DNA from 4 places in the Vibrio ishigakensis genome. Region 2 is predicted to be linked to each of the others. Evidence: predicted binding sites of a transcription regulator. Region 2 holds the regulator's gene; each other region holds the start of a gene.

Region 1 (8,009 bases), 480 kb from region 2:
ACTGTTAAGGCTAGGGGGTCATCCCGACTTACCAACCCTTTGCAAACTCCGAATACCATTGAGTACTATCCGGGAGACACACGGCGGGTGCTAACGTCCGTCGTGGAGAGGGAAACAACCCAGACCGCCAGCTAAGGTCCCAAAGTATAGCTAAGTGGGAAACGATGTGGGAAGGCTTAGACAGCCAGGATGTTGGCTTAGAAGCAGCCATCATTTAAAGAAAGCGTAATAGCTCACTGGTCGAGTCGGCCTGCGCGGAAGATGTAACGGGGCTAAGCTATACACCGAAGCTGCGGCTGCTAATTTTATTAGCGGGGTAGGGGAGCGTTCTGTAAGCCGTTGAAGGTGGTCTGTAAGGGCTGCTGGAGGTATCAGAAGTGCGAATGCTGACATGAGTAACGATAAAGGGGGTGAAAAACCTCCTCGCCGGAAGACCAAGGGTTCCTGTCCAACGTTAATCGGGGCAGGGTAAGTCGACCCCTAAGGCGAGGCCGAAAGGCGTAGTCGATGGGAAACGGGTTAATATTCCCGTACTTCTTATAATTGCGATGGGGGGACGGAGAAGGCTAGGTGGGCCTGGCGACGGTCGTCCAGGTTCAAGTATGTAGGCGGAAGGTTTAGGTAAATCCGGACTTTCTTAACGCTGAGATACGATGTCGAGCCGCTACGTGCGGTGAAGTCATTGATGCCATGCTTCCAGGAAAAGCCTCTAAGCTTCAGATTATAAGGAATCGTACCCCAAACCGACACAGGTGGTCGGGTAGAGAATACCAAGGCGCTTGAGAGAACTCGGGTGAAGGAACTAGGCAAAATGGTACCGTAACTTCGGGAGAAGGTACGCTCTCGACGGTGAAGTCCCTTGCGGATGGAGCTATTGGGAGTCGCAGATACCAGGTGGCTGCAACTGTTTATTAAAAACACAGCACTGTGCAAAATCGTAAGATGACGTATACGGTGTGACGCCTGCCCGGTGCCGGAAGGTTAATTGATGGGGTTAGACGTAAGTCGAAGCTCTTGATCGAAGCCCCGGTAAACGGCGGCCGTAACTATAACGGTCCTAAGGTAGCGAAATTCCTTGTCGGGTAAGTTCCGACCTGCACGAATGGCGTAATGATGGCCACGCTGTCTCCACCCGAGACTCAGTGAAATTGAAATCGCTGTGAAGATGCAGTGTACCCGCGGCTAGACGGAAAGACCCCGTGAACCTTTACTACAGCTTGGCACTGAACATTGAGCCTACATGTGTAGGATAGGTGGGAGGCTTTGAAACCAGTACGCCAGTATTGGTGGAGCCATCCTTGAAATACCACCCTTGTATGTTTGATGTTCTAACTTAGCCCCATTATCTGGGGTGAGGACAGTGCCTGGTGGGTAGTTTGACTGGGGCGGTCTCCTCCCAAAGAGTAACGGAGGAGCACGAAGGTGGGCTAATCACGGTTGGACATCGTGAGGTTAGTGCAATGGCATAAGCCCGCTTGACTGCGAGAATGACAATTCGAGCAGGTGCGAAAGCAGGTCATAGTGATCCGGTGGTTCTGAATGGAAGGGCCATCGCTCAACGGATAAAAGGTACTCCGGGGATAACAGGCTGATACCGCCCAAGAGTTCATATCGACGGCGGTGTTTGGCACCTCGATGTCGGCTCATCACATCCTGGGGCTGAAGTCGGTCCCAAGGGTATGGCTGTTCGCCATTTAAAGTGGTACGCGAGCTGGGTTTAGAACGTCGTGAGACAGTTCGGTCCCTATCTGCCGTGGGCGTTGGAAGATTGAAGGGGGCTGCTCCTAGTACGAGAGGACCGGAGTGGACGAACCTCTGGTGTTCGGGTTGTCATGCCAATGGCATTGCCCGGTAGCTAAGTTCGGAATCGATAACCGCTGAAAGCATCTAAGCGGGAAGCGAGCCCTGAGATGAGTCTTCCCTGGCACTTTAAGTGTCCTGAAGGGTTGTTCGAGACTAGAACGTTGATAGGCAGGGTGTGTAAGCGTTGTGAGGCGTTGAGCTAACCTGTACTAATTGCCCGTGAGGCTTAACCATACAACACCTAAGAGGTTTTGAGTTGGACTCGAAGATAGAACGTTGATTGTGTGATGAACTTTTAGATAGCTTTCCGAATTTTAAGAATTTGCTTGGCGACCATAGCGTTGTGGACCCACCTGATTCCATGCCGAACTCAGAAGTGAAACGCAATAGCGCCGATGGTAGTGTGGGGCTTCCCCATGTGAGAGTAGGACATCGCCAGGCTTTAAATTACATCGACTCAAAGCAACGCGAGTAAGACTTTGAATTGATAACAAATTGGTGCGGAGTGGTAGTTCAGTTGGTTAGAATACCGGCCTGTCACGCCGGGGGTCGCGGGTTCGAGTCCCGTCCACTCCGCCACTAATAGAGAAGCCCTAGTCGAAAGACTAGGGCTTTTTTACGTCTGAGGCTTTTATAATTCTGCTGATAGCTGATAGCCCCCAGATCCTCAATCTCAATTCTTTATCCCTAACATTCTGCTGAACAGTGGTATCTTTATTTAAAGTCTCTAATTGCTACGATGATGAAAAAGCTACTGATCTTATTCCTCTGTATTCTGTCTATATACCTATTCACGCTGTTTGGTAGTGTGTTTGGGCTATTGGCATATAAAGACAGTGGTTACGACTGGGAGTGGCTGACTTTGCCATTTGTAGATAGTGGTGTGCAGATTGCTAGAACTCGGAATACCCATCAGCTTCTTCTTCGTAAGCTTTATCCAATGCAGTCTATAGAGGTGTCTGTCTATACAACCATGGATAACAAGCTAGTCCTTCAATTGACCGACTATAGTAGCTGTGCGGCTGATGCTAGTGGACAGTTAAAGATCAATAAGTCTGACAGTCAAACAGTAACCTTTAGTTGTGACAAGCAGGAGCAGCTGAGGTACAGCAGAATTCTGAGGCACTTAAGCCACACAGAACTTGAAATAAACGGTAAGACACTGGTTATCGACTTTTCTGATTGGAACATTGCCGATCTGCAAAAAGACCAGTTTAAACAACTACATCCAGAATACTTTAAACGGCTAGGAGAGAACCCAGAATATCAATGGGCTCGGGATTGAAGGTTAGATTTCAATATCGTACTCGACATCATGATTCTATTGCAGTAGTCTGACAGGATATACGTATGGACGTCTAGATGCTTAAAGGAGAAAAGTTGTGCCGATTCGAGTCCCTGATCAATTACCTGCGACGGATGTATTGCGCGGAGAGAACATCTTTGTGATGTCTGAGTCTCGTGCGTCTTCGCAAGAGATTCGTCCGCTTAGAGTCCTACTACTGAATCTAATGCCGAAGAAGATTGAGACTGAAACCCAGTTCCTTCGTCTTCTCTCTAATAGTCCTCTTCAAGTAGATGTAGAGCTACTACGCATTGATAACCGCCCAAGTAAGAACACTCCAACAGAACACCTTGATACCTTTTATCGCCAATTTGAGGGAGTAAAACAGCGCAACTTCGATGGCTTGATCATCACAGGTGCGCCATTAGGTTTGGTTCAGTTTGAGGATGTGATCTATTGGGAGCATCTGCAGTCCATTATGAACTGGGCAAAAGAACACGTAACTTCAACACTTTATGTTTGTTGGGCTGCTCAGGCAGGTCTGAAGCTACTCTATGACTTGCCTAAACGCACTCGAAAGGAAAAACTATCAGGTGTGTATCAGCATCTGATTCACGATCAGCATCATCCTATCTTGCGTGGATTTGATGATACCTTCCTAGCGCCTCATTCTCGTTATGCGGACTTCTCACCGGAATACTTAGCTGAACATACAGATCTAGATATCCTCGCGACCTCGGATGTTGCAGGTGTATACCTAGCTTCGACTAAAGATAAGCGTAATGTATTCGTAACGGGTCATCCGGAGTACGAGTCACATACCCTACATACGGAGTATGTGCGTGACCTTGGAGAGGGTATGGAGCCTGCTGTTCCTGTGAACTACTATCCTGAAGATAATCCGGATAAAGCCCCTCGCGCTACTTGGCGCAGTCATGGGCATCTGCTGTTTAGCAATTGGCTCAACTACTGCGTTTACCAACAAACTCCATATGACTTGGATAAGTTCTCTGAAGCGAACTTTACCACCGACGAATAAAAAGAAGGCGTGCCATATGCACGCCTTTTTCTATTTTTCTTCTTCCTCTGGTTCGAGCGTTTTAGCTTTTTCTATCATAGGGGTGATAGTCATCCCTTGTATCAAGATAGAGAACATCACCACCGAATAGGTCATCACCATGATGAGCTCTTTTACGTCTATGTTCTTCTCTGGGATAACCATAATGCCGGTTGGGATAGACAGTGCCATTGCCAAGGCAAGACCTCCTCGCAGGCCACCCCAAGTAAGGATCTTCACTGACATTGGGTTGTACTTTCTAAAGCGGTTAAAGCCTATATAGGTGCCTCTTACACTCAAGAAACGAGCTGTCAGTACCAATGGCACAGCTAATACCATCAACACCCAGTCTTCCTTATGGAATTCAAATAACAGCATAGACATACCGATGAGTAGGAACAGTACACCGTTTAGGAACTCATCAATCAGCTCCCAAAAGTGGTCGAGGTTTTGATGACTCTCTTTTGAGAACCCTTTTTGTCTGGTCCAGTTACCTATCATGATGCCCGATACCACCATGGCTAGTGGTCCTGATACTTCAAGCACTTCGGCAAATACGTAACCTGCGGTTGGTATGGTTAGGGTTAGTAGTAGCTCCATTGAATGATCATCGGTAGAGCTGATCAGAAAGTGGAACAGCAAGCCTAGAACGAAGCCATACAGAATACCGCCCACTGCCTCGTGTAGGAATAGTGAAGTAACACTGCCTACGGTAGGTGCTTCGCTGCCAAAGGCGACTGTGAACATGGTGACAAAGATAACCAGACCAAAACCATCGTTAAACAGCGACTCCCCCTCGATTTGAGTTGAGATACGTTTTGGGGCATTGAGTTTCTTAACGATCGCCAATACTGCAATGGGGTCGGTAGGGGATATCAAGGCACCAAATAGAAGACAGTAGATAAGGTCAAGATTGATGCCTATTAGTGAACATAGGAAATAGAGGACAAAGCCAATAAAGAAGGTTGAGAAGATGGTTGCACCCAGTGCCAGTCCTGTAATTTCCCATTTTTGATCTTTGAGGTGGTCTATGTGTATGCCAAGGCCACCTGCAAATAGAAGGAAACCCAAAATACCTTTAAGTAGGAAGTTCTCAAAGTCTATTGAAGCTATGGTTTCTGTGGCTACATGAGATAGCTTAAACCAACCCATTTGACCTGCGATGATGATGCCGAGAGATAAGAGCATTGCACCAGCGGTAATGGCTATGGTGGTTTGCATCTTACCAATCTTACTGTTGATAAAGGCGATTAATACCGCTCCGGCTGCCAGAAAGCAGAGCGTATTGTAGGCTTCCATTTAATTCTCCATTTAATATGCGCATCAAGACTTTGAGACATATTTCAGAGTAATTCAAATAAACTATGTTTTCGTTAACGATAAAATAACAACACCTAGTGTTTTAGACGTCTAGAAATCTAATAGGACTGTGATAGGATGGAGGGCAATTTCGGAATAATTTGAGCTGAGCAGGAAGCAGTATGAGAGACCAATTAGAGGCCCAGTTACAACAACGTATTTTATTGATCGATGGTGGTATGGGCACCATGATCCAAAACGAGAAACTAGAAGAACCGGATTATCGTGGAGGACGTTTTGCTGATTGGCACTGCGACCTAAAAGGCAACAACGACCTACTCGTTCTGACTCAGCCTCAACTGATCAAACAGATTCACTCGCAATACCTAGAAGCGGGTGCGGACATCTTAGAAACCAACACCTTTAACGCCACCACGATTGCGATGGCGGACTATGAGATGGAAGACCTCAGTGAAGAGATCAACTTTGCTGCGGCGAAACTGGCTCGTGAGGTGGCTGATGAGTGGACCGCAAAGACACCAGAGAAGCCTCGCTATGTTGCGGGTGTGCTTGGTCCAACAAACCGTACCTGTTCTATTTCTCCAGACGTAAATGACCCAGGTTTTCGTAACGTTACCTTTGACCAATTAGTTGAAGCGTATAAAGAGTCTACTCATGCCCTTATTAAGGGTGGTAGTGACCTTATTCTTATTGAGACCATTTTCGATACCTTGAACGCCAAGGCGTGTGCTTTTGCAGTCGAGACTGTGTTTGATGAGCTAGGCTACTCTTTGCCTGTGATGATCTCGGGCACGATTACTGATGCCTCAGGTCGAACCCTTTCAGGTCAAACAACCGAAGCCTTCTACAACTCCCTTCGTCACGTTCAGCCGATCTCTTTTGGCCTCAACTGTGCTCTTGGTCCAGACGAGCTACGTCCTTATGTAGAAGAGATGTCGCGTATCTCAGAGACCTTTGTCTCTGTGCATCCAAATGCGGGCCTACCGAACGCCTTTGGTGAATATGACCTTTCTCCTTCAGATATGGCTGAGCACATTAAAGAGTGGGCAGAATCTGGCTTCTTGAACCTGGTGGGTGGCTGTTGTGGTACTACGCCAGAGCATATCCGCGCCATGGCAGAAGCTGTTGAAGGTGTTACACCTCGCTCTCTTCCTGAGTTAGTTACAGCTTGCCGACTGTCTGGTCTTGAGCCGCTAACCATTGAAAAAGAGACTCTATTTGTAAACGTGGGTGAGCGTACTAACGTAACTGGTTCAGCTCGTTTCAAGCGCCTGATTAAAGAAGAGCTTTATGAAGAAGCTCTCGAGGTTGCACGTCAGCAGGTAGAGAATGGTGCTCAGATCATCGATATCAATATGGATGAGGGCATGCTGGATGCGGAAGCCTGTATGGTTCGTTTCCTAAACCTGTGTGCCTCAGAGCCAGAGATCTCCAAGGTGCCGATCATGGTCGACTCCTCCAAGTGGGAGGTTATCGAGGCAGGTCTTAAGTGTCTCCAAGGCAAGGGCATAGTTAACTCTATCTCTCTAAAAGAGGGCAAAGAGAAGTTTGTTGAACAGGCTAAGCTGATTCGTCGCTATGGTGCCGCAGTTATCGTAATGGCCTTTGATGAAGTGGGTCAGGCGGATACTCGTGAGCGCAAGATAGAGATCTGTACCAATGCCTACAACATCTTAGTGAACGAAGTTGGCTTCCCACCGGAGGACGTTATCTTTGACCCGAATATCTTTGCGGTAGCGACGGGTATCGATGAGCACAACAACTACGCAGTAGATTTCATTGAAGCGGTTGCAGACATTAAACGCGACCTGCCACATGCTATGGTTTCAGGTGGCGTATCTAACGTATCTTTCTCCTTCCGCGGTAATAACTATGTGCGTGAAGCGATCCATGCGGTATTCCTATACCACTGCTTCAAGAACGGTATGGACATGGGTATCGTTAATGCCGGTCAGTTAGAGGTGTATGACAACGTACCAGAGAAACTGCGCATTGCGGTAGAGGATGTGGTGCTTAATCGTCATCCAGATGCTACGGAGAATCTGCTTGAGCTCGCAGAAGAGTACCGTGAAAATAGCGTTGGTTCACAAGACGATGGAGCCGCTCAAGAGTGGCGTTCATGGCCAGTACAAAAACGCCTTGAGCATGCGCTAGTTAAAGGTATTACCGAGTTTATCGTCGAGGACACAGAAGAGGCTCGAGCCAATGCTAGCAAGCCACTCGAGGTTATCGAAGGTCCACTGATGGACGGCATGAACGTGGTTGGTGATCTATTCGGTGAAGGTAAGATGTTCCTTCCACAGGTAGTAAAATCAGCGCGTGTAATGAAGCAAGCCGTTGCGTATCTAGAGCCTTACATCAATGCAGAAAAACAGGCGGGACAGTCTAACGGCAAGATCCTCCTAGCAACGGTTAAGGGTGATGTTCATGACATCGGTAAGAACATTGTTGGTGTGGTACTTCAGTGTAATAACTACGAGATTATCGACCTTGGAGTAATGGTTCCTTGCGAGAAGATCTTAAAAGTCGCTAAGGAAGAAAACG
Region 2 (8,009 bases):
CATAAACTCAACTGGCGTGTTCTTTAGTTGCTGATAGAAGCCATAACAGTGGTTAGCATTATTAGTAACTCCAGCGCCTACCGCCGCCACCAAGGAATAACCCGATTTTACTTCTAGACCCACTTCAAGGGATGAACCCTCGATGCATGCAATAACACCCGGCAATAACTCACCTGTATAGGCAAGGCGAATACAACGATTGTCTAGCTGAGACTCGTAAGCAAGCGGTGCTAGTTGCGCCTTGTTCAACACGCTCAGTACTTGTGGCTCAAGCGCTTCAAAGTCGTGTGAATGAGCAACGGTTAACTCAATCAGATTTACATCATCTAGCGAGGTCACGATCTTGGCACCACGGCCCGATGCCAATACACGTTCGATACGTGTAGAACCAAATTCTGGTTGATGACTACAACGCAGCTCAAGGTCCATTGCACTTTGCGCTACCGGCTGTAAGGTGCGGCTGTGCAGAACAGGAGCCGCTAGACGAGCCAACTCGTTAGCCTCATCCAAACGAAGAAGAGGAAGCAGACATGCATCAGAAACCACACGTGGGTCTGCGCTATATACGCCTGCCACATCACTCCAGATAGTCACCTTATTCGCTTCAGCTAAGGCACCAATAATGGTTGCTGAGTAGTCGGAGCCGTTACGACCAAGAAGTACAGTTTGGCCCTGTGAATTCTGTGCCATAAAGCCTGTGATTACCTTACGACAATGTGGATGCTGAGCAAGCACAGCCTTAATCAGAGGCCAAGACAGACCACGGTCAATCTCAGGCTGTGTACCCATCTCAGCGCGCAGGAAGTCGCGCGAGTCGAGAGCTACCGATTCCATATCTTGGTGATTGAGAAGTGCTGCTAGAAGGCGTGAAGACCAAACCTCACCGTGCCCCAATACCGCGGCTTTCTCCACCTCAGATAGTGGAGTTAGTGCAGCACCCAGCTCTGCCAACTCACCATTGAGCTTCTCTTGAAGTGGCTCAGCCTTTTCTTGTGGAAGCAGGTCTTCAATAAGTTGGTTCTGATAGGCACGCAGCTCGAGCAAGATCTCATGTGCCACGCGACCATCTTTCTCTAACGCACCCAGCCATTTAAGTAAGTTGTTTGTGGTAGAACCTGCAGCTGAAACCACCACTAGATCGTGGCTGTCAGAGTGCTCTTTTAAAATGGTGGCAACGCGACGAAAGCACTCTGCATTCGCTAGGCTACTGCCACCAAACTTATGTAACTGTGTCATTGCTTATGCCCCTACTAGTTCTAGTGCTTGTTGTAGGTCAGCAATCAAATCTTCTGAATCTTCAAGGCCTACAGACAGGCGCAACAAGAAATGAGAAACACCTGCTTCTGCCAGTGCCTCTTCACCCATAGCTCTATGAGTCATAGTGGCTGGGTGACAGATAAGGCTCTCCACACCACCCAAAGACTCAGCAAGCGAGAATAGCTTCAGACCGCTAACAAAGGTCTTCAGCTCTTCCATCGAACCATTGAATTCAAAGCTCAGCATGCTACCGAAACCACTCTGCTGACGCTTAGCAATCTCATGACCAGGATGTTCAGGAAGGCTTGGGTGATAGATGGTCTTAACGCGAGATTGGGTCTGAAGAAACTGCAGGATCTGCTGCGAGCTCTCTTCGTGCACGCGCATACGTGCGCCTAGGGTGCGAATGCCGCGCAACGTCATATAACTATCAAATGGCGTACCGGTTGCACCGATACAGTTGCCCCACCAAGCCAGCTCTTCTGCATGTTCTTCACTCTTGGTGATCACCACGCCACCGATCACATCCGAGTGACCATTGATGTACTTCGTAGTGGAGTGGATAACGAAGTCAGCACCGAGCTCTAGAGGCTTTTGGAATATCGGTGTCAAAAAGGTATTGTCCACACCCACCAACGCTCCCACTTCTTTTGCTTGAGCACACACCTTAGCGATATCTACCACGCGAACCAAAGGGTTAGATGGAGTCTCAAGCAGGATAAGCTTTGGGTTTTTAGCTAGTGCTTCAGCAAACGCTTCTTCGTTCGATTGGTCTACAAACTCAACCTTGAAGTCACCCTTACGAGCGCGAGTGTTGAACAAGCGATAGGTACCACCGTAGCAATCGTGCGGCGCGATAATCAGGTCATCAGGACCAAGGAAAGCCGATACCCACAGGTTTAGTGCTGAGGTACCGCAGTTAGTCACAACTGCGCCCTTACCAGACTCAAGCTCAAACAGCGCTGTTTCCAAAAGACCGCGGTTTGGGTTACCAGAGCGGGTGTAATCATACTTAGGCACGTCACCAAATGAAGGGAAGCCGTAGTTAGTAGAAAGATAGATAGGTGGCACAACAGCGTGGTGCTGAGTGTCTGACTCGATACCGGTACGAACCGCTATCGTGGATGATTTATGTTTACTGCTCATTTTTGTGGCCTTCCTTTGACAATGAGTGGTCAAGTTTGATACCAATCACAAATACCTTAATCTGTTTATAGATTACCCTCTCCTTGCGTAGACATCAACACATCTAGACGTCTAAATGCCTTTACTTGTAGCAGTAAACATCGCTAAAATTAGGGTTATTAAATCCCTTAAATGGTAATGAAGGTTTTCAATGGCAGATTGGAACGGCGAATACATCAGCCCGTATGCAGAACATGGCAAGAAAAGCACCCAAGTAAAGAAGATCACTGTATCTATCCCTCTTAAAGTGCTTAAGATTTTGACCGACGAAAGAACACGACGCCAAATCAACAACTTGCGTCACGCAACCAACAGTGAACTACTGTGTGAAGCCTTCTTGCACGCCTATACCGGTCAACCTCTTCCAACCGATGAAGACCTGAGAAAAGACCGTCCAGACGAGATCCCAACTGAAGCCAAGGAGATCATGGCTGACCTAGGTATCGAACTAGAGACCTTCGACGATTAAATCGAACAAATAAAAAAACGCCCTCATAATTGAGGGCGTTTTTGTTGGTATCAATAATGGCTTAGCCTTGCATATAGCCTTCTGGTAGCTCGATACGAGCCACACCAGATTCTATCGCCGCTTTAGCAACTGCGGTTGCAACGCGTGGCAACAGGCGTGGGTCCATTGGCTTAGGAATGATATAGCCAGAACCAAACTCTAGGGCATCAACACCTGCCGCATCCAATACCGCTTGTGGTACAGGCTCTTTGGCTAACTGGCGAATCGCCTCAACTGCTGCAAGCTTCATCTCAATGTTGATCTCGCTTGCACGCACATCCAGCGCACCGCGGAAGATGAATGGGAAACAGATTACGTTGTTCACCTGGTTTGGATAGTCAGAACGACCTGTACCCATAATAAGGTCACTACGAACCTCGTGAGCAAGCTCAGGCTTGATCTCTGGATCTGGGTTTGAACACGCAAATACCACCGGCTTATCACCCATAAGCGCAAGCGCCTCAGGAGAAAGTAGATTTGGTCCCGATACACCCAAGAAGAGGTCAGCCCCCTCGATAACATCTTCTAGAGTGCGTTTATCGGTATTGTTCGCAAACAGCTGCTTGTATTCGTTTAGGTCTTCACGACGAGTGTGAATCACACCCTTACGGTCAAGCATGTAGATCTTCTCACGCTGTGCGCCGCACTTAATCAAAAGCTCCATACATGCCACAGCCGCAGCACCTGCGCCAAGACATACGATGGTTGAGTCACAAAGCTGTTTGCCCTGCAGTTCGATAGCATTCAGCATACCTGCAGCAGTTACGATAGCTGTACCATGTTGGTCATCGTGGAATACAGGCACGTCACAGCGTTCAATCAGACGGCTCTCGATCTCAAAGCAGTCTGGCGCCTTGATATCTTCAAGATTAATACCACCAAAGGTATCTGCGATAGCTGCAACCGTATCGACAAACTCATCGATGGTGCGGTGCTTAACCTCGATATCGATAGAATCTAGGCCTGCAAAGCGCTTAAACAGTAGAGCCTTACCTTCCATAACAGGTTTTGAAGCCATAGGCCCCAGGTTACCCAAACCAAGAATCGCCGTACCGTTTGAGATAACCGCTACCATATTGCCCTTGGCTGTGTACTTGTAGACGTTATCCACATTCTGCGCGATTTCACGCACTGGCTCAGCCACGCCTGGGCTGTAAGCCAGAGATAAATCTTTTACCGAGTCAGCCGGAGTAGTCAGTTCTACACCAATTTTGCCTGGGCGAGGGAATTCATGGTAGTCGAGGGCTTGCTGACGAAAGTCATTGGCCGAGTGTTCATCTGTCATGGAGGGGAAGTCCTTTTTTGTTCTAATAAAGAAAGAGAGTCTACTTAAATTTACTACAGCTCTCTACAATTGAAATTTATCAAACCGTAAAAATGCAAAAAGGCCGCTTTCGCGACCTTTTTGACTGTCTTACTACTAAGATTATTTCTTAGAAGAAAGAGCACCGAAACGCTTGTTGAAGCGATCTACACGGCCGCCTGTATCAACGATACGCTGCTTACCAGTGTAGAATGGGTGGCACTTGTCACACACGTCTAGGTGGATAGATTCTTTAGCTAGAGTTGAGTTGAACTCAAAAGTGTTGCCGCAAGAACAAGTTGCTGTTACAGCTTTGTATTCAGGGTGGATACCTGCTTTCATGGGAAAACCTCATATATAGGCCGTGTCGCTATACAGCTCAACGCTGAACACCACACGTAGTTTTTAAATAGTGACGCCGAACTCTCAGCATCTTCAAGGCGCAGTATAATAAAGAAACCCCTGTGGGTTATCAACCTATTTGTCCCTTTTTTCGCCATTTTTATTGCTAATCGAGAGTGGCTATCGAATTTTAGCAGGCTTTTTCTTACTATTGTCCTCGACCACCCCACTCTAGAGAGCGTCATGCGTCCATCAATAGCAAAAGTAGCCCTGCCTGTACCATTAGACCGTGAGTTTGAGTATTTAATTCCAAACCATCTTTTTCCGGTTATCGGTGCGCGCGTTTGGGTACCTTTCGGCCCTAAAAAACTACTGGGAATAGTGACCGGACTCTCTCATCAATCTGAATACGATATTAACAAGCTCAAACCAATTGCTCAGCTTCTAGATCTCGAGCCGCTATGGCCGGAAAAACTGTATAAGCTCATCAAATGGGGAAGCCGCTTCTATCAAGCTCCTATTGGTGAAACCTTCAGTAATGTAATGCCTGGAGCTCTGCGTAAAGGTAAGCCTGCACACAAGCAAGCCATCAAGACCTGGAGCCTAACTGAAGCGGGTAAGAACCAGCTTATGCAAGGCTTTGGTAGAGCGGTGCAGCAAGCCAAGATAATGCATTCTCTCGAGTCCAGCTCCATGACTCATCAACAGATGTTAGACATTGAGGCCTCCTCTTCTGTGCTAAAGACGTTAGAGCAAAAAGGCTGGATTGAGAGTCAGGAAAAGATCAGTGACAAAATTGAGTGGCCGGAAAAGCGAGTAGAAGAAGAGGACAAACGCCAGCTTAATAATGAACAGATGCTTGCGGTGGTTACCCTAAACCATGTGCAGGGATATGAATGTGCCCTACTCGATGGAGTTACTGGCTCTGGCAAGACTGAGGTCTATCTTCAGCTTATCGAGTCAGTACTAGAAAAAGGTAAACAAGCACTAGTGCTGGTTCCTGAGATAGGTCTGACGCCCCAGACCATCAATAGATTCAAACGTCGCTTCAACGTCAATATCACAACCATCCACTCTGGGCTCAATGAAACAGAAAGACTAAATGCATGGATCGAAGTGAAATCAGGTGAATGCGGCATCTTGATCGGCACGCGCTCTGCTTTGATGACCCCGTTTTCTGATCTCGGCATTATCATCGTAGATGAGGAGCACGATACCTCCTATAAACAGCAAGATAGCTGGCGCTATCATGCTCGTGATATGGCCATTATGCGCGCCCATCATGAACAGATACCGGTTGTCTTAGGCTCAGCGACACCTTCACTAGAAACGCTCGCCAATGCTAAGGCAGGAAAGTACCTACATCTGGAGCTCACTCAAAGAGCGGGTGGTGCCAAGCCAACCACTAATTCAGTTATTGATGTCAAAGGACTCTATCTGGATAGTGGATTGAGTGCCCCTTTGATAGCCCAAATGCGAAAACATCTAGACCAAGGTAATCAGGTACTGCTGTTTCTTAACCGCCGCGGTTTTTCTCCAGCCATGATGTGCCACGAATGTGGCTGGATTGCCGACTGCGTGCGTTGCGATGCCTACTACACCTATCATCAGGGAAGCCAAGAGATGCGTTGTCATCACTGTGGTTCTCAACGCCCTGTGGTGCATCAGTGTCAAAGCTGTGGCTCAACCCAGCTCGTAACCGTTGGGGTCGGTACAGAGCAATTGGAAGCTCACCTTACTGAACTGTTCCCAGAATATAAGACCATTCGCATCGACCGCGATAACACTCGTCGTAAGGGAAGCCTAGATTCAGCCCTAGAGGCGGTTCGCGAACAAGAGTATCAGATTCTTATCGGCACCCAAATGCTGGCCAAGGGACACCACTTCCCGAACGTCACCTTGGTTGCTTTATTGGATGTGGACTCTTCTCTATACAGCAGTGACTTTCGCGCCTCAGAAAAATTAGCACAGCTATTCATTCAGGTAGCGGGGCGAGCCGGTCGTGCCAGTAAGCCCGGACATGTAGTTCTACAGACTCACCATCCAGAGCACTCTCTATTGCAAGCTCTGATCCATAAGGGCTATACCGAGTTTGCCAATACAGCTCTACAAGAAAGAAGAATGGCGCAACTGCCACCCTTTGCCAGCTTGACCCTATTCCGCTCTGAAGCGAATGACTCACAACTGGTTGAAGACTTCTTAAGACAAGTACGCTCGACTCTAGAGGCACACCCGCTGTTCGATCAGAGCTGTTGGGTGATGGGGCCTTCTCCTGCCCCTATGGCAAAGCGTGCGGGTAAGTCTCGATGGCAACTTATTCTGCAGTGTCAGAATCGTCCTACCATGCAAAAGTTACTCTCTAGTGCCAAGCCTGCTATTGAATTGTTACCAAATTCTAAAAAAGTTCGCTGGAGTATTGATGTCGAGCCTCAAGATTTGAGTTAAACTGCGCCGAAATTGTGACCTTTGGTCCCTTTGTAGCGCAACCTTGCTGAAGTTAGACTGAGTTTTGCGAGTCAACTCACAGGCAACGGGTGGAATATGCTACTTTCAGCGTAAACGTCACGGACAAAAATGTTTACACTTATTTGCCTGTCTCTTACCGGAGACAGTTCTGCTCTACATCGGACGAACCAGAGCAAAGCAACGAATAGATAAGGATAAGTGAATCATGGCGACGATGAAGGATGTTGCTGAGTTGGCAGGAGTGTCAACCGCTACAGTATCGCGAGCGTTAATGAACCCAGAGAAAGTTTCTTCTGCCACACGCAAGAAGGTTGAGGATGCAGTGGTTGAATCAGGCTACTGCCCAAACACCATGGTGCGTAGCGTGAAACGAAACGAATCCAAGACGCTAGTGGTGATCGTGCCAGATCTTTGCGATCCCTACTTCTCTGAAATCATCCGCGGGATCGAGCACGCTGCATCTGAACAGGGCTATCTCGTTCTGCATGGCGATAGCCATCAGCAGAAATGTCGCGATAACTCGTTAGTAAACCTTGTCTATTCCAAGCAAGCCGATGGCCTTATTCTTTTAGGTACCGACCTACCCATCGATGCCAGCAAGGCCGAGCAAAAGAATCTGCCACCTATGGTGATGGCATGTGAGTTTGCTCCAGAGCTAGAATTGCCTACCGTTCACATCGATAACCTTACCGCTTCTTTTGAAGCAGTTAATTATCTAGCCCAACTAGGACATAAACAGATAGCGGAGATCACAGGCCCTGATACCTCAGCCCTATCGAACTTCCGTAGCCAAGGCTATCAGCAAGCTCTGCGCCGTGCTGGGTTAACTATCGACCTAACCAAATCTGTATCTGGCGACTTTAGCTTTGATTCAGGGGCAAAGGCGATGCGTAAACTACTCGGCTCACCTACCCCTCCAACTGCAGTATTCTGTCACAACGACATGAT
Region 3 (8,009 bases), on a different replicon from region 2:
ATTAACTCTGGCTTTAGTGGGTTGTAGCTCAACACCGTCTACGGCCTTGAATCAGTCGGATGAGTATTACGATTATATTCAGCCAACCTATTCTGAGTATCTCGCAGAGACAGAGCAGTGGCTGGTGGAAAACCGCGGTTATATGAGTGATGAGCATGACAAAGAGATCGCTATGAATATGCCGTTTGAGCTAAAGCCTGAGAGCGAGACAAATAAGGCTATCTTGCTGGTGCATGGTTTGGGTGATTCGCCATACAGTTTCTCGGATATAGGTAAAACACTTCAGCAACAAGGCTTCTACGTTCAAGCCGTTCTGCTGCCAGGGCACGGTAGTAAGCCTTCAGATTTGATGCTGCCTAGCTATCAAGACTGGCAAACTATGGTCGACCATTATGCGAATCTGCTGAAGCAAGAATACGATGAGGTATGGTTGGGCGGCTTCTCTACTGGCGGTAACCTAGTGACTATCAATGCCCTAGAGCAAGGGGATGTAGAAGGATTGGTGCTGTTTTCTCCTGGCTTCCAATCCAAGGCTCCATTCATGGAAAAACTCGCGCCTATCGCGGCACTCTTTATCGATGGCTACAACACTGAAGAGGATAACGCGGCTCGCTATAGTTCGGCTCCCCTCAATGGCGCGATTGCATACTCAGAGAGTGCTAGCAAACTGCGAAGCTTATTAAAGGAGAAACAAGTAACGGTTCCGACTTTGATCGCTTTAAGTGAAGCAGACAGTGTGGTCGATCCTATTGCCGTCAAGACCATGTATGAAGAGCGATTTACCCATCCGAATAACCAATTGCTTTGGTACGGTGAATCTGAAGTCGCGTTGCCGAGCGCTACTTCATTAAGCATGAAGATAGATTCTATGCAGATCAGTACTGGTTCTCATATGAGCCCACTATTTGCCCCTTCTAACGATTATTACGGGAAAAACGGCGAGTACAGAATGTGTTTGAACAGCATGGATAAAGAGTCGACCACATTCTGCGAGCAGGGTGGTGATGTTTGGTGGTCAGCTTGGGGCTACGAAGAAGAGGGCAAGGTGCACGCAAGATTGACGTGGAATCCTTACTATCAAGAGCTGACACAAAGCCTTGCGACTGTAACTGAAAGCTAATTGTAAGTTTAAAAAAGCGCGTACCTTTGGTATCGCGCTTTGTTATTGAGTTATTTAATTAGCTTGCGGTGCAAACTGCTGATACCACTCACTCTCGCTGATCAAATCTTTAGTTGATTCCAAGCGGTCGATAAAAGTCAGTCCATCTAAGTGGTCGAGTTCGTGTTGGAAGATGCGAGCTAGAAATCCGTTAAATTCCGTCTCTTGAACCTGTCCTTGCTGGTCATGGTAACGCACATATATCGTCTTATGCCTTGGGACAAAACCCCGCATACTCGGAACGCTCAAGCACCCTTCCCAACCTTTTTCCATTTCAGAGCTTGCGTGGATAATCTCTGGATTAATGATGGCAGTAATTGGCATCAGCGGTGCATCCGGATAGCGCGGATTTGGTTTGGAAGACATGATGAAAATGCGCAAACTCTTATAGATCTGCGGAGCAGCGATACCTACACCGCTTGCTTGCTCAACCGTGTCGATCATCTCGGAAATTAACGCTTGGCAGTCGTTCCCTAAAATTTCATCGACCACCTGCGCTCGTTGTCTTAAAACAGGGTGCCCTAGCTGAGCGATGTCGGGTTTATTTGTTGTTTCCATGAGATACCTTGCTTGTCGAACCTGCTAATACCCTTTCTATCACACCTTGCCCAAACCATTAACCCACTGAGTTGAAGCAGAGGGATTGTGTGTTTGATATAAGGTATAACTTATTGATAAGTATAAAAACGGAGTAATTGAACGCATATTAACGAACGCCTATTGACCCGAGGATATGAAAATATATTATGGATGTCTAGACATCTACTGTGTCATTTCTCGTTTAAATGGAATTAATATGAAACTCACTAAAAAAATCACACTACCTTTGTTGGCATCAGCACTTGCATTTGGCTTGACCGGATGCGGAAAACAAGACGAGTCCGTTATTAAAATAGGTGCCACCGTAGGCCCGCATGCACAGGTTGTTGAAGCGGTAGCGAAAGAGGCTGAAAAGCAGGGCATCAACATCGAAGTGGTCGAATTCTCAGACTACATCACCCCGAATGCAGCGCTTGCCGACGGGAGCATCGATCTAAATAGCTATCAGCATCAGCCGTTTCTGGATAACTATAACGATGCCCATAGCAGCCACCTAGTCTCTATTGGTCGCTCTATCTTGATGCGTATGGGCGTTTACTCAAACAAATACGACAACCTTGAGTCTATCCCAGAAAATGCTCGAATCGCGATTCCAAACGACCCAACTAACGGCGGCCGTGGATTGCTACTACTTGAAGAAGCAGGTTTGATTACCTTAAAAGAGAATGCTGGCTACAGTGCTACCTTGGGCGATATCGTTGCTAACCCAAAGAACATTAAGATTGTAGAAGTAGATGCAGCTCAACTGCCACGCACGCTAGACGATGTAGATGCAGCGGCAATCACTATGAACTACGTGATGTCGTCTGGACTAAACCCTAAAGAGCAGGGTATTTACCTAGAGTCAAAGGATGCTCCTCTAGCGGTAATGGTGGTGGCCTCACGTGATGCGGATAAAGACAAAGAGGTCTATGAGCAGATCATGTCTATCTATCACTCCAAAGCAATCAATGACTTCTTGGCTAGCACCTTTAAGGGTACGATTGAAGCAGCAAATTGATTTAGTATCGGTCGAGTGAAGAAATAAATTAAGGCGAGCTTCCTAGCTCGCCTTTGTTATTGAAGCAGAGCTGGATTGTATAGCTACCTGGTGGCGATAGAGAAATCCAACGCCAACATGTCGTGCTCTAAAATTAACTGAACATTTTTACCCTCTAGGTTTGAGGAATAGATGTTGTAGTCTTCTGACCAATAGATCTTTTTGTCCGCAAAGTCGACGGTCATACCCAATATGCCATCTACGACCTCTTCAGGAGCGGTTCGAAGTGTCTTAATCTTGACCTGATTTCCAGAGATTTTTGCTTTGTAGATGAATCTATTGTTTGAGAAGTAAATGTTCTTACTTTTCGGATCTACTTCCATGTGTTTGATAGAGTCTTCTGTATCGTTAAAGAAGCCATCGGCGGTTGTAACCTCCTCTACTCGATCAATCTCGGATGAACTTCCTAAGGTTGAACTGATGATCTTTGCATCATCACCAAAGCCATATGCGAGATAAAACCTATGATTTTCTTCATCCACAAACATAGCCCCTGGTTCACACCCCGCCATACAACCCTCTGCAATGGGGTCTAGGATAAACTCGTAATCTTCTCCCTCTTGCGGGTAACTGTCATCGCCATTGCCAAAAAACATCTTAAGCACCGAGTCATTGACGCTGCTTCCCACGTAAACCTCGTTTTGATTGCGGTCTACTGCTATTGGGAGCCTTCCTGCCATTGGAACATAGTTAAACAGTGCTTCTTCCGTGCCATCAGTTTTCACCGTCCATATGCCTTGTGCCGCTGTTGAGCTAGCCGATACATATACTGTATCTCCAACAACTTCTATAGCTGAACCGCCGTTAGTATCCGCAACCTTGCTCACCTGTTTAGATTCAAGGTCTAGCACACTCAGGTGGTTGTACTCCTCTTCACTCGAGTACGTCATCATGTATATATGTTGGGTGTTAGGTGAATTTTTATTGTTTTCTTGAATGGCGCTTTTATCGACATTATTTGCACTAGATGAAGCAGAAGTGGCAAAAATTAGGGTGGTAAGTATTAGTTTTTTCATTTTTATCCTCCTTTATTGGAGTGCATATTTATGCTTGATGTGGTTATTTAAATGTCATGAAAATGTTAATGGCTTGTGTTAGGTGGCGGATTTTTGCTGGATGAAGTGCTTTTAATGAAAATGACATATTTGCTTCAAGGCAAACTAAGAGGCGCGTTCCATTTCATCTAGATTAGTATTGCAAAATCAATGTATTAGCTTTAAATCGCGCGCGAATGGGATAGAGGAGAGGGTGTGATTTTTGAGGCGAAAAAAAACGGGCTCCAACTGGAACCCGTTCTGATATCAATTTATGAGTAAAAATTACTCTTCCACGTACTCGTCAATGCTCGGGCAAGAGCAGATCAGGTTACGGTCACCGTACACGTTGTCTACGCGGTTTACGGTTGGCCAGTATTTCCAGATGCGTTGAGACTTAGACGGGAATGCGCCTAGCTCGCGTGGGTATGGACGATCCCACTCACTGTTTGCAAGATCAACTTGGGTGTGAGGTGCGTTAACCAGTGGGTTGTTTTCCAGTGGCCATTCGCCGTCACGAACCTTGTTCATCTCTTTGCGGATAGCGATCATCGCATCACAGAAGCGGTTTAGTTCTTCTAGGTCTTCAGATTCCGTTGGCTCAACCATTAGTGTGCCCGCTACTGGGAACGACATAGTTGGTGCGTGGAAGCCGTAGTCCATTAGACGTTTAGCGATGTCTTCTTCACTGATACCTGTCTCTTCTTTTAGTGGACGGATATCGATGATGCACTCGTGCGCAACGCGGCCGTTAGTACCACGGTAAAGAACAGGGTAGTAAGGAAGCAGACGCTCCATTACGTAGTTCGCGTTTAGGATAGCCACTTCAGTTGCGTTAGTCAGACCTTGCTCACCCATCATAGCGATGTATGCCCAAGAGATAGGCAGGATAGACGCACTACCTAGGTCTGCTGCAGAAACTGCGTGGTCAGTACCCTGTACACCGTTTTCGATGTGGCCAGGTAGGAAAGGTGCTAGGTGCGATTTAACACCGATAGGACCCATACCTGGACCGCCACCACCGTGTGGGATACAGAAGGTTTTGTGTAGGTTCAGGTGCGATACGTCAGAACCGATGAAGCCTGGGCTAGTTAGACCAACCTGAGCATTCATGTTCGCACCATCTAGATAAACCTGACCGCCAGCGGCATGCACCATCTCACACACTTCTTTCACTTGCTCTTCGTATACGCCGTGCGTTGAAGGGTAAGTGATCATGATGCTTGATAGGTTTTCAGCGTGCTTCTCGATCTTAGCCTGTAGGTCTTGGATATCGATGTTGCCGTTCTCGTCACACTTAACAACTACAACCTTCATTGACACCATAGATGCCGTCGCAGGGTTAGTACCGTGTGCAGAGCTTGGGATAAGACATACGTTACGGTGACCTTCGCCACGCGACTGATGGTAGCGTTGGATAGCGATAAGACCCGCGTACTCACCAGAAGCACCAGAGTTTGGCTGTAGTGAGAAATCGTCATAGCCAGTGATCTCACAAAGCTTGGCTTTAAGATCGTTTGCTAGAGCCGTGTAACCTGCCGCTTGCTCCATAGGTGCGAACGGGTGGATTGCACCGAACTCAGGCCAAGTCACTGGGATCATCTCAGCAGCTGCGTTTAGCTTCATGGTACAAGAACCTAGTGGGATCATACCGTGAGTTAGAGAGAAGTCTTTGTTCTCTAGCTGCTTAAGGTAACGCATCATCTGAGTTTCACTGTGGTGGGTGTTGAACACAGGGTGCGTTAGGAATTCTGATTGGCGACGGCAGTCTTCTGGAATTGCCGCGTACTCGTTTTTCGAGATTTCTTCGCTCAGTGCTTCGATAGACTCGGTTACTTGGAACACGCTGAACAGTGCCACGATGTCCGCAGTAGTCGTGGTTTCATCGAAGCTGATGCCTAGCTTGCCGTCTAGCTTGCGAAGGTTGATGTTCGCGCGCTGTGCGATGCCGTATAGAGACTCAGTCTTCTCACCAGTGTTGATGGTGATTGTGTCGAAGAAGCTGTTGTGGCAAAGCTCGTAGCCAGCTTGTGTTAGGCCAGCGGCTAGGATAGCTGTCATGTGGTGAGTACGACGTGCGATTGTCTTAAGACCTTCGCTACCGTGGAATACCGCATAGAAAGCAGCCATGTTTGCAAGAAGTGCCTGAGCAGTACAGATGTTTGAAGTCGCTTTCTCACGACGGATGTGCTGCTCACGGGTCTGCATCGCCATACGTAGCGCTTGGTTGCCGTTAGTATCGATAGAAACACCGATAACACGACCAGGCATAGTACGCTTGTGCTTGTCACGAGTTGCCATGAAGGCAGCGTGTGGACCGCCGTAACCTACAGGAACACCGAAGCGCTGTGCTGAACCGATCACTACGTCAGCGCCCATCTCGCCTGCTGGCTTAAGAAGGGTAGAAGCAAGTAGGTCAGTCGCTACTGTTACTAGGGTCTTGTTCGCTTGCGCAGCTGCAATGATGTCAGTCAGGTCGCGTACTTCACCAGTTGTAGTTGGATACTGAACCAGTGCGCCGAATACATCTTGCTCTGGTAGAGCATCGATTGGGCCAACCTGTACTTCAAAACCAATGAACTCAGCACGAGTCTTCACAACCTCGATAGTTTGAGGGTGAACATCGTCAGCTACAAAGAAGGTCTTGCTCTTGCTCTTACCTGCACGCTTACAAAGCGTCATCGCTTCAGCTGCTGCCGTCGCTTCGTCAAGTAGAGAGGCGTTCGCAATTTCCATGCCGGTTAGGTCCATCACCATCTGCTGGTAGTTAAGCAGTGCTTCTAGACGACCTTGAGAGATCTCTGGTTGATAAGGCGTGTACGCGGTATACCAACCTGGGTTCTCTAGAACGTTACGAAGGATAACGTTCGGCGTGAAGGTGTTGTAGTAACCTTGACCAATGAAGGTGCGCTTTACTTGGTTTAGTTCAGCAAACTTCTTCATCTCAGCCAGCATACCCGCTTCGCTCAGAGGCGCTTCTAGGGTCATTGGTTTTTCTAGACGAATTTGAGCTGGAACGGTTTGCTCAACTAACTCTGCAAGGCTAGATACGCCAAGGCGCTCAAGCATCTTCTGTTGGTCAGCTAGGTTTGGACCATTGTGACGAGCAACGAACTCAGTGTCCGTGCTTAAACTGCGTAGTAGATCAGTCATAACTTTGTTGTACCCTGCCTTCTATGAGGCTATGTGTGTTTCCTATTAGACTTTCTGCATTCAGAGCAGGCGATAAAGGTTTATAAGAGTTTTTACCTGTCTTCTGAATGGCAAGATCCCCGCAAAAGCGGGGATTTTGTTAACTTGTTCAATTTGAAGCGAAAATTACTCGTCTTCGATGCTAGCTAGGTAGTCTTCTGCGCTAGTTAGATTGTCTAGCTCGCTTGCATCTTCAAGCTTAACCTTAACGATCCAACCCTCATCATAAGAGCTTTCGTTGATTAGCTCAGGGCTGTCTTCTAGCTCTTCGTTGATAGCAACGATTTCACCAGTCACAGGAGCGTAGATATCTGACGCTGCTTTTACAGACTCAACTAGTGAGAAGCTCTCACCTGCTTCAACGCTGTCTTCTACTTCTGGTAGGTCAACGAATACAACATCACCAAGCATTTGTTGTGCGTGCTCTGAAATACCGATAGTAACAGTGCCGTCACCGTTGTCGCGCACCCACTCGTGGCTCTCGGTAAATTTTAGAGTGTTGTCCATGATTAAAATCTCCAACAATAATCAGATAGAAAGGAATGAGTCTCTTTATGCTCGAAAAATACACCGAGTTGACTCTGTACTCAAGCTGAAATTTCCTATCGGAAACAAAAAATTCAACTTTGCAACTTATCTCTCACTTATTCTTACCTTATCCTCTTCATCAAAATGGTCTGTTTGTGGCACACTTTCTGACCATAAAAACAGGATTGAACGCGGTGAAGGAACAAATGAAAGAGACGATTTTGGATGAATATCCATCTCTAACCATAGAGAAATCCTCGGTAGAAAACAGCGTCGAACCATTAAAGTTAGGTGACAAAATTAAGTCAATTCGAGGCAAGCTCGGGTTGACCCTTGAGGAGGCGAGTCAGCGTACTGGACTGGCTCGTTCGACCTTGAGCAAGATAGAAAATGAGCAGATCAGCCCGACCTTCCAAGCGATGCAAAAACTGGCTGTAGGTCTTGAAATAGATATGCC
Region 4 (8,009 bases), 590 kb from region 2:
ATACCCATGGCGCCATTTTCATTGTGCTCACAGACATAGATGACCGAGCGCTTGAAAAACGGGTCTTTCATAGAGGGCATGGCTACCAGAAAGTGATTGGTCAGATTCATGCACTATCTCCAAAATGTCGACCACCATTGCTGGTGGTCGTTACAACTAGATTTATGGGCGAACGTAGCGCTCGATTGCTTCCATCAGCTTGCCTGTGATTGATACATCGAATGCAGCTTCAATTTCGCGAATACAGGTAGGGCTGGTTACGTTGATTTCAGTAACCTTATCGCCGATCACGTCAAGACCGACGAAGATCAAACCCTTCTGTTTAAGTGTAGGCGCAATTGCATTCGCTATTTGCCAATCTGTGTCGCTAAGTGGGCGAGCAACACCGGTACCGCCAGCGGCTAGGTTACCGCGAGTTTCACCTTCAGCAGGGATACGAGCTAGGCAGTAAGGCATAGGCTCACCATCGACGATAAGGATGCGCTTGTCACCGTTACTGATATCAGGCACGAAGGTCTGAGCTAGGGCATAGTTTTGACCATGGTTAGTCAGAGTCTCGATGATTACCGATACGTTAGGGTCGTTCTTCTTCACGCGGAAGATAGATGCGCCGCCCATGCCATCAAGAGGTTTTAAGATCACGTCGCCGTGCTCTTCTTGGAATGCCTTAATCTTCTCAGCTTTGCGGGTCACGATAGTGGTTGGAGTTAGGTCAGCAAACCAAGCCGTGTACAGCTTTTCGTTACAGTCACGCAGGCTTTGTGGCTTGTTTACGATAAGGGTGCCTTTCTCTTCCGCACGCTCAAGGATGTAAGTCGCGTAGATATACTCGGTATCGAACGGAGGATCCTTGCGCATCAGCACTACGTCTAGGTCAGAAAGTTCGATGGTCTGCTCAGATAGGAACTCGTACCAAGAGTCAGGGTTTTGCTCAACCTTTAGAGTCTTGGTATCTGCCATAGCAACGCCTTGATCTAATTGAAGATCTTGCATTTCCATGTAGTGGATTTCATAGCCACGTTTCTGTGCTTCAAGAAGCATAGCGAAGCTTGAGTCTTTCTTGATGTTGATGGACGAGATTGGGTCCATCACTATCCCTAATTTGATCATTGTTGTCTCCTAACCAAGGTCGCCGAAGCGGACTTGCAATGCGGTAATAGCGGTTAGCGCCGCGGTCTCAGTTCTAAGAACGCGAGGGCCTAAAAGGGTTTGTTCAAAGTTCTTTTCGCTGGCCATTTCGATTTCGCCATCGGATAGACCACCTTCTGGGCCGATCAATAGCTTCACCTTTTGTACAGGCTCAGGTAGCGAGTTAATAGAGTAGGGTGCGCGTGGATGAAGGTTTAGCTTGAGGCCTTGGTACTCCTCCTCACACCAATCTTCCAACTGCATAATAGGGCGGATAACAGGCACCTTATTTCGGCCGCACTGCTCACACGCTGAGATGGCAATCTTTTGCCATTGCTGAAGTTTTTTCTCGAAGCGCTTAGCGTCAAGTTTTACTCCGCAGCGCTCAGATAGCAGAGGTGTGATTGTGTTTACCCCAAGCTCGACAGACTTCTGGATGGTGAATTCCATCTTGTCACCACGAGAGACTACCTGCCCAAGATGAATATCCAGTGGCGATTCCACATGACTTTCTGTCTTGGACTTTATCTCTACGGTCACGTTCTTCTTGGTGACCTCGGTGATAGAGGCTAGGTATTCGAATTCAGAACCATCGAACAAGAGAACCTCTTGTCCAGGTTGCATTCGTAGGGCTCGGCCGACATGCCCAGCTGCATCTTCGCTTAGCTGAACAATGGACGCAGACTCAATTGGATTTGGGTGATAAATCCTTGGGACGCGCATAAGGGATGTTTCCGTAACTATTTGAACTAATGCTTAATATGGTATCTCGCATAGCAAATAACAAGCCTCTAGTTCACTTGAGAACATTGCTCGCGGACAAAGGGGTTGGAATTTCCTTGGATAGCTTGGATTTGTCTGTCTCTTTGGCACTCCCAGTCTGTGACTGGGTACTGACGATTCCAGGCATGCATTAGTTGTTGTTGCTGTTTAGACAGCCTGATTGGATACTGGTTTTCCATATATAAATAAGCGCGAGCGACGGGGCCACGAGCCCCCTCTGGAGGCATTACCATGTCGTCTTTAAAGCTTACATACATGCTGCACTGACCATAGCTAACATCAGAACTGTTGGGTTTCCATTGGTTGAATTGATAGTTGGAGCGATCGCCGTTTACTTCACCTATAGCAGGTACTAGGTTGTGTAGATCTGCTTCCATCACTTTGTAGGTTGAGTCATTCTTGGTGCAGTTTTTACGACCTCCATCCTGCCAGCATTGGCGTTGTTGTCCTAGGTGCGCGGCAGGGACTATATGTTCCCACTCGATGTGGCTGGCACGCTTTTTTTGCTTACGTACTTGATAGCCACAGCTATTCAGATCAGGTATGCCTTTTTTGCCGTTCCACTCAATATCACATCCACAATAGAAGCTAGTGGGATGCTGCTGATAGATAGAGACAGCAAGCTTTTTGGATTGATAAAAAGAGTGTGGAGCTGCCAGTGAAATTGTAGAAAACAGAACAGCAAACAGGGCGAGGAAGCGAAACAACATCTTGAATACTACTTAAAACAAAACCGGCGCATGATAGCGCCTTGAAGAAAAATTAACCAGTGGCTTAGGAGAGCTGTTTGCCGGTAAAGATCAGTTTGTCTCCACAAGAGCGGCAGGAGTAACTCATCTCACCTCGAACAACCTTGTTATGTCGACGGATGGATAGCGGGTAATGATTGCAACCACACTGGTACTCAAAGGTTTTACCCTGTACCGATTGAACGTCCATAGAGTGAGTGCGCTTGGCCGGTATCTTAAATACTCGCTCCATAGTGTATTGCCATTCTTTTCCATGTGGGCGAACGCGACCAAACAGTTGATAGGTTATTAGATGGGCCAACTCGTGAGGCAATACCTCTTCGATGAACGCCTGTTTGTTCTCTTCGGCCAATATAGGGTTCAGCTTGATGATGTTCTTTTGTAGCAGAGCTTGCCCCGCAGCTTTCCCGCGCAGATTCAAAAGTAGTTCAGGTTTGGGAAACTGCTTATCGAAGTGTTTATTAGCGGTTGCGAGTAGGCTGTCTAGCTTCTGATTTAGCTTGAGCTGATATTGATTCATCTTGGAGCAGGTGTGGTAAAACTGACATCAGTGTATCTGTTAGCTGAACATAAAAAAAGCGGGCATCAAGCCCGCTCGATTGTTTAGTGATGTTTTTTCTGTATGGTGGCGTGGTACGCATGCCATGTTCCGTAGCCTAGGATAGGCATGGTTACTATCATGCCAATGCCATAGGTAGCAAAGCCGATCAGTACACCTCCGCAGATGATCACCGCCCAAACCGCCATAGGTGCTGGATTCTTTCTTACCGCATTAAAGCTGGTGAAAACTGCCGTCATCATGTCTACACGGCGCTCTAGCATTAGCGGAATAGAAAATACTGAAATGCTGAACACTAGGCTAGCTAAAATGAAACCTGCGATAGAGCCCGTGATCAGGAAAGGTGCAAACTCGATAATACTAGCCCCGGCTACCGATGGGTATAGAGCATGCAACAGGGCTGCAATGCGCATCCAGAAAATCATGGTAACAACCAAAAGCACAGCGAATGCCCATTGTGAGGTAGAGTTTCTACCAATGGCTTTCATCGAGTGTACTAGGTTTGGTTGTTTACCTTTTTCTCTAGACCAACTTACGTCATATAAGCCCAAGGCCAGAAACGGCCCTATTAGCATGTAGACGATTAGTGCTGGCAACACCACGAGGTGAGAGTGCACACCCTGAAGGTTAATTAAGCCCACAATGCCCGCTGCTGCGGCAGCAAAACAGAAGCCATAAAAGAAGCTAATTATGGGTGAACGCACCATATCGTTGAGACCCATGGCTAACCACTGGAATGGGTCTGAGATGCTTATCTGGTTACAAGGTATGGTCTTAGCGTATTCGCCGTCGCTGATACGCTCAGAATCCTGAAAGTCGTTTTCATTAAATGTACGAGGCATGACATCCTCCTGTTTTTGTCCCGTAAACTCGTCACCTGCTTCGAAGTAGCGCTCTTCTCTAATACGAGGGTGACGGCAAACTGTAGCCAAAAATTTTTTCATCGTTCCTGATGCTATACAAAACTTGATTGGCTTCACAGTTCCTTCAGGTATAACTATTGTCGCTGATGGTGCTAAATACAAATTTTGCACAGAAATTGTGCTTGCTAGTTTTCTACAGGTATAAAAAAAAACCTCAGCAAGCTGAGGTTTTTTCAAGATTAGGGTGTCGAGGCGATTACTTAATGCCTGCGAACTCTTTCAGCATTTCTGCTTTGTCAGTCGCTTCCCATGGGAACTCTTCGCGACCGAAGTGACCGTATGCTGCCGTCTTCTTATAGATAGGCTGAAGAAGGTTTAGCATCTCTTGTAGGCCGTAAGGGCGTAGGTCGAAGTGCTGACGTACCGCTTCGATGATGATGTCGTGAGACACTTTCTCAGTACCGAAGGTTTCAACCATGATAGATGTTGGATCAGCAACACCGATAGCGTAAGAAAGTTGGATTTCACAACGATCGGCCATGCCTGCCGCAACGATGTTTTTAGCAACGTAGCGAGCTGCGTATGCCGCAGAACGGTCAACTTTAGATGGATCTTTACCAGAGAATGCACCGCCACCGTGACGAGCTGCGCCACCGTAGGTATCAACGATGATCTTACGACCTGTAAGACCACAGTCACCCATAGGACCACCGATTACGAAACGGCCAGTTGGGTTGATGAAGAACTTAGTTTCTTTGTTCAACCACTCAGAAGGAAGTACAGGCTTGATGATGGTTTCCATCACAGCTTCACGTAGGTCTGGAGTAGAGATGGTGTCACAGTGCTGTGTAGAAAGAACTACAGCATCGATACCAACGATCTTACCTTGGTCGTACTGGAAAGTTACCTGAGATTTTGCATCTGGGCGCAACCATGGAAGGGTGCCGTTCTTACGAACTTCAGCTTGCTTCTCAACTAGACGGTGAGAGTAAGTGATAGGAGCTGGCATAAGAACGTCGGTTTCGTTAGTTGCGTAACCGAACATGATGCCTTGGTCGCCCGCGCCTTGATCTTTAGGGTCAGCTTTATCAACACCTTGGTTGATGTCTGGAGACTGCTTACCAATGGTGTTTAGTACTGCACAAGAGTCAGCATCGAAGCCCATGTCAGAGTGAACGTAACCAATTTCACGAACGGTTTGACGAGTTAGCTCTTCGATATCAACCCATGCAGAGGTGGTCACTTCACCACCAACCATTACCATACCGGTCTTCACGTATGTTTCACACGCAACACGTGCTTTAGGGTCTTGCTCAAGAATTGCGTCTAAAACCGCATCAGAGATTTGGTCTGCAATTTTGTCAGGATGTCCCTCAGAAACCGATTCAGAGGTAAACAGGTGCTTAGCCATGCTGGGCTCCCTTATTCTGTAGTTAAGAAAAGACGCTTAAAGCGTCTTTTTTGATGATTATTTAGTAGATGTTTCTACTTCTGGACGTCTATTCTAATTTTGAATGAGTGAAATACAAGTTTTTTTGTATATAAAAGTTAGCCAAACGATTGCGCGATATGGGGCTAGTTTATGTAAATTGGCTAAAACTTGTTGCACACCAAAGTTTGAATAGTTGCGTTTGCATATTTGAAAGGGTTTGCGGTAATAATTATGCTCTGCGACAATAGTCGCGCTTAGTGCTCGTCCTAGTTGGGCATTAAGGTCAGGAATCATTTAATCAATTGCATACGCACTCAGGAGCAGACATGTCTTCCCGTAAAGATCTAGCCAATGCAATCCGCGCTCTAAGCATGGATGGTGTACAAAAAGCTAACTCTGGTCACCCAGGCGCCCCAATGGGGATGGCTGATATTGCCGAAGTATTATGGCGTGGTCACTTGAACCACAACCCTTCAAACCCAGAGTGGGCTGACCGCGACCGTTTTGTACTTTCAAACGGCCACGGCTCTATGCTGATCTACTCTCTGCTTCATCTATCAGGCTACGAGCTATCTATCGATGACCTGAAAAACTTCCGTCAGCTTCACTCTAAGACTCCTGGTCACCCAGAGTACGGCTACGCACCGGGTATCGAGACTACCACTGGTCCTCTAGGTCAAGGCATCACAAACGCTGTAGGTATGGCGATTGCTGAGAAAGCTCTGGCGGCTCAATTCAACAAGCCAGGCCATGACATCGTTGACCACTTCACTTATGTATTCATGGGTGACGGCTGTCTGATGGAAGGTATCTCTCACGAAGCGTGTTCACTTGCGGGTACTCTAGGCCTAGGCAAGCTGATCGCATTCTGGGATGACAACGGCATCTCTATCGACGGTGAAGTTGAAGGCTGGTTCTCTGACGATACTCCTAAGCGTTTTGAAGCGTACGGCTGGCACGTAATCCCAGCGGTAGACGGTCACGATGCTGACGCTATCAACGCAGCAATTGAGGCGGCTAAGGCGGACCCACGTCCTACTCTTATCTGTACTAAGACCATCATCGGCTTTGGTTCTCCAAACAAAGCAGGTTCTCACGACTGCCACGGCGCACCACTAGGTGAAGCTGAAATCGCAGCGGCACGTGAATTCCTAGGTTGGGAGCACGCACCATTTGAAATCCCAGCTGACATCTACGCTGAGTGGGATGCGAATGAAGCGGGTAGAGCTAAAGAAGCAGCTTGGAACGACAAGTTCGAAGCATACTCAAAAGAATTCCCTGCAGAAGCGGCTGAGCTTAAGCGTCGCGTAAACGGCGACCTTCCTGCTGAGTGGGAAGCGAAGACTGCAGAAATCATCGCTGACCTTCAAGCAAACCCAGCGAACATCGCATCACGTAAAGCATCTCAAAATGCGCTAGAAGCGTTCGGTAAGATGCTACCTGAGTTCATGGGTGGCTCTGCTGACCTTGCTCCATCAAACCTAACCATGTGGTCTGGCTCTAAGTCTCTTGAAGCTCAAGACTTCTCAGGCAACTACATCCACTACGGTGTGCGTGAGTTCGGTATGACGGCGATCATCAACGGTATCGCACTGCACGGCGGCTTCGTACCTTACGGTGCAACCTTCCTAATGTTCATGGAGTACGCGCGTAATGCTATGCGTATGGCGGCTCTGATGAAGGTTCAGAATATTCAGGTTTACACTCACGACTCAATCGGTCTGGGTGAAGATGGCCCAACGCACCAACCTGTAGAGCAACTTGCTTCTCTGCGTGTAACTCCAAACATGAGCACATGGCGTCCATGTGACCAGGTTGAGTCTGCTGTGGCTTGGAAACTGGCTATCGAGCGTAAAGATGGTCCAACATCTCTGATCTTCTCTCGTCAAAACCTTGCACAGCAAGAGCGTGACGCAGAGACAGTAGCAAACATCGCTAAGGGTGGTTACATCCTCAAAGATTGTGAAGGTGCGCCTGAGCTGATCATCATTGCAACCGGTTCTGAGGTTGAGTTAGCAGTAGCAGCGCAAGCTGAGCTTTCTGCACAGGGCAAAGCTGTACGCGTAGTATCTATGCCTGCAACTGACGTGTTCGACAAGCAAGATGAAGCATACCGTGAAGCGGTTCTACCTGCATCAGTAACTAAGCGCATCGCAGTTGAAGCGGGCATCGCTGACTACTGGTACAAGTACGTTGGCTTCGGTGGCAAGATCATCGGCATGACTACCTTCGGTGAGTCTGCACCAGCAGGTGAACTATTCAAGATGTTTGGCTTTACTACTGAAAACGTAGTAAACACAGCGAAAGAGCTTCTAGCTTAATCGTCTAAATATCTAGATGAGAGCCAGCAGATTACTGCTGGCTTTTTTTATGTCCGAAGAAAGGCGTTCTGAGGTATGTAACCATCTTTCGCTCCTTTCGTCCCCGGCTGACGTTATCTAGAATTAGTCCACTAAATAGGGACATGACCGCAATGAGTGCGATGGAGCTTGCAA

What was found. The regulator MetJ, encoded in region 2, represses methionine synthesis genes. The targets are predictions, from matches to a motif close to TTAGACNTNTANANGTCTAA.
Positions count from the first base shown of each region.
Region 1: metH (methionine synthase) is a predicted target of MetJ. The motif match lies at 5,548-5,567, and genes of this name have one in related genera.
Region 3: Pcarn_RS17290 (MetQ/NlpA family ABC transporter substrate-binding protein) is a predicted target of MetJ. The motif match lies at 1,906-1,925, and genes of this name have one in related genera.
Region 4: metK (methionine adenosyltransferase) is a predicted target of MetJ. The motif match lies at 5,566-5,585, and genes of this name have one in related genera.

Region 1 is NZ_AP024881.1:2,660,302-2,668,310, reverse strand. It holds rRNA gene Pcarn_RS12250 (23S ribosomal RNA) at 1-2,037, shown strand, start outside; rRNA gene rrf (5S ribosomal RNA) at 2,129-2,244, shown strand; tRNA gene Pcarn_RS12240 (tRNA-Asp) at 2,306-2,382, shown strand; gene Pcarn_RS12235 (hypothetical protein) at 2,546-3,088, shown strand; gene metA (homoserine O-acetyltransferase MetA) at 3,186-4,127, shown strand; gene Pcarn_RS12225 (cation:proton antiporter) at 4,158-5,444, opposite strand; gene metH (methionine synthase) at 5,627-8,009, shown strand, end outside.
Region 2 is NZ_AP024881.1:170,961-178,969, reverse strand. It holds gene Pcarn_RS00840 (bifunctional aspartate kinase/homoserine dehydrogenase II) at 1-1,236, opposite strand, end outside; gene Pcarn_RS00835 (O-succinylhomoserine (thiol)-lyase) at 1,240-2,403, opposite strand; gene metJ (met regulon transcriptional regulator MetJ) at 2,594-2,911, shown strand; gene Pcarn_RS00825 (malic enzyme-like NAD(P)-binding protein) at 2,973-4,235, opposite strand; gene rpmE (50S ribosomal protein L31) at 4,377-4,595, opposite strand; gene priA (primosomal protein N') at 4,839-7,040, shown strand; gene cytR (DNA-binding transcriptional regulator CytR) at 7,267-8,009, shown strand, end outside.
Region 3 is NZ_AP024882.1:759,951-767,959, forward strand. It holds gene Pcarn_RS17280 (alpha/beta hydrolase) at 1-1,120, shown strand, start outside; gene def (peptide deformylase) at 1,175-1,717, opposite strand; gene Pcarn_RS17290 (MetQ/NlpA family ABC transporter substrate-binding protein) at 1,956-2,759, shown strand; gene Pcarn_RS17295 (hypothetical protein) at 2,843-3,814, opposite strand; gene gcvP (aminomethyl-transferring glycine dehydrogenase) at 4,118-6,985, opposite strand; gene gcvH (glycine cleavage system protein GcvH) at 7,151-7,531, opposite strand; gene Pcarn_RS17310 (helix-turn-helix domain-containing protein) at 7,759-8,009, shown strand, end outside.
Region 4 is NZ_AP024881.1:2,547,370-2,555,378, reverse strand. It holds gene Pcarn_RS11685 (YqgE/AlgH family protein) at 1-110, opposite strand, end outside; gene gshB (glutathione synthase) at 163-1,110, opposite strand; gene rsmE (16S rRNA (uracil(1498)-N(3))-methyltransferase) at 1,120-1,851, opposite strand; gene Pcarn_RS11670 (endonuclease) at 1,920-2,621, opposite strand; gene Pcarn_RS11665 (SprT family zinc-dependent metalloprotease) at 2,686-3,180, opposite strand; gene Pcarn_RS11660 (DUF2189 domain-containing protein) at 3,264-4,061, opposite strand; gene metK (methionine adenosyltransferase) at 4,339-5,493, opposite strand; gene tkt (transketolase) at 5,841-7,835, shown strand; gene Pcarn_RS11645 (glycosyltransferase family 2 protein) at 7,867-8,009, opposite strand, start outside.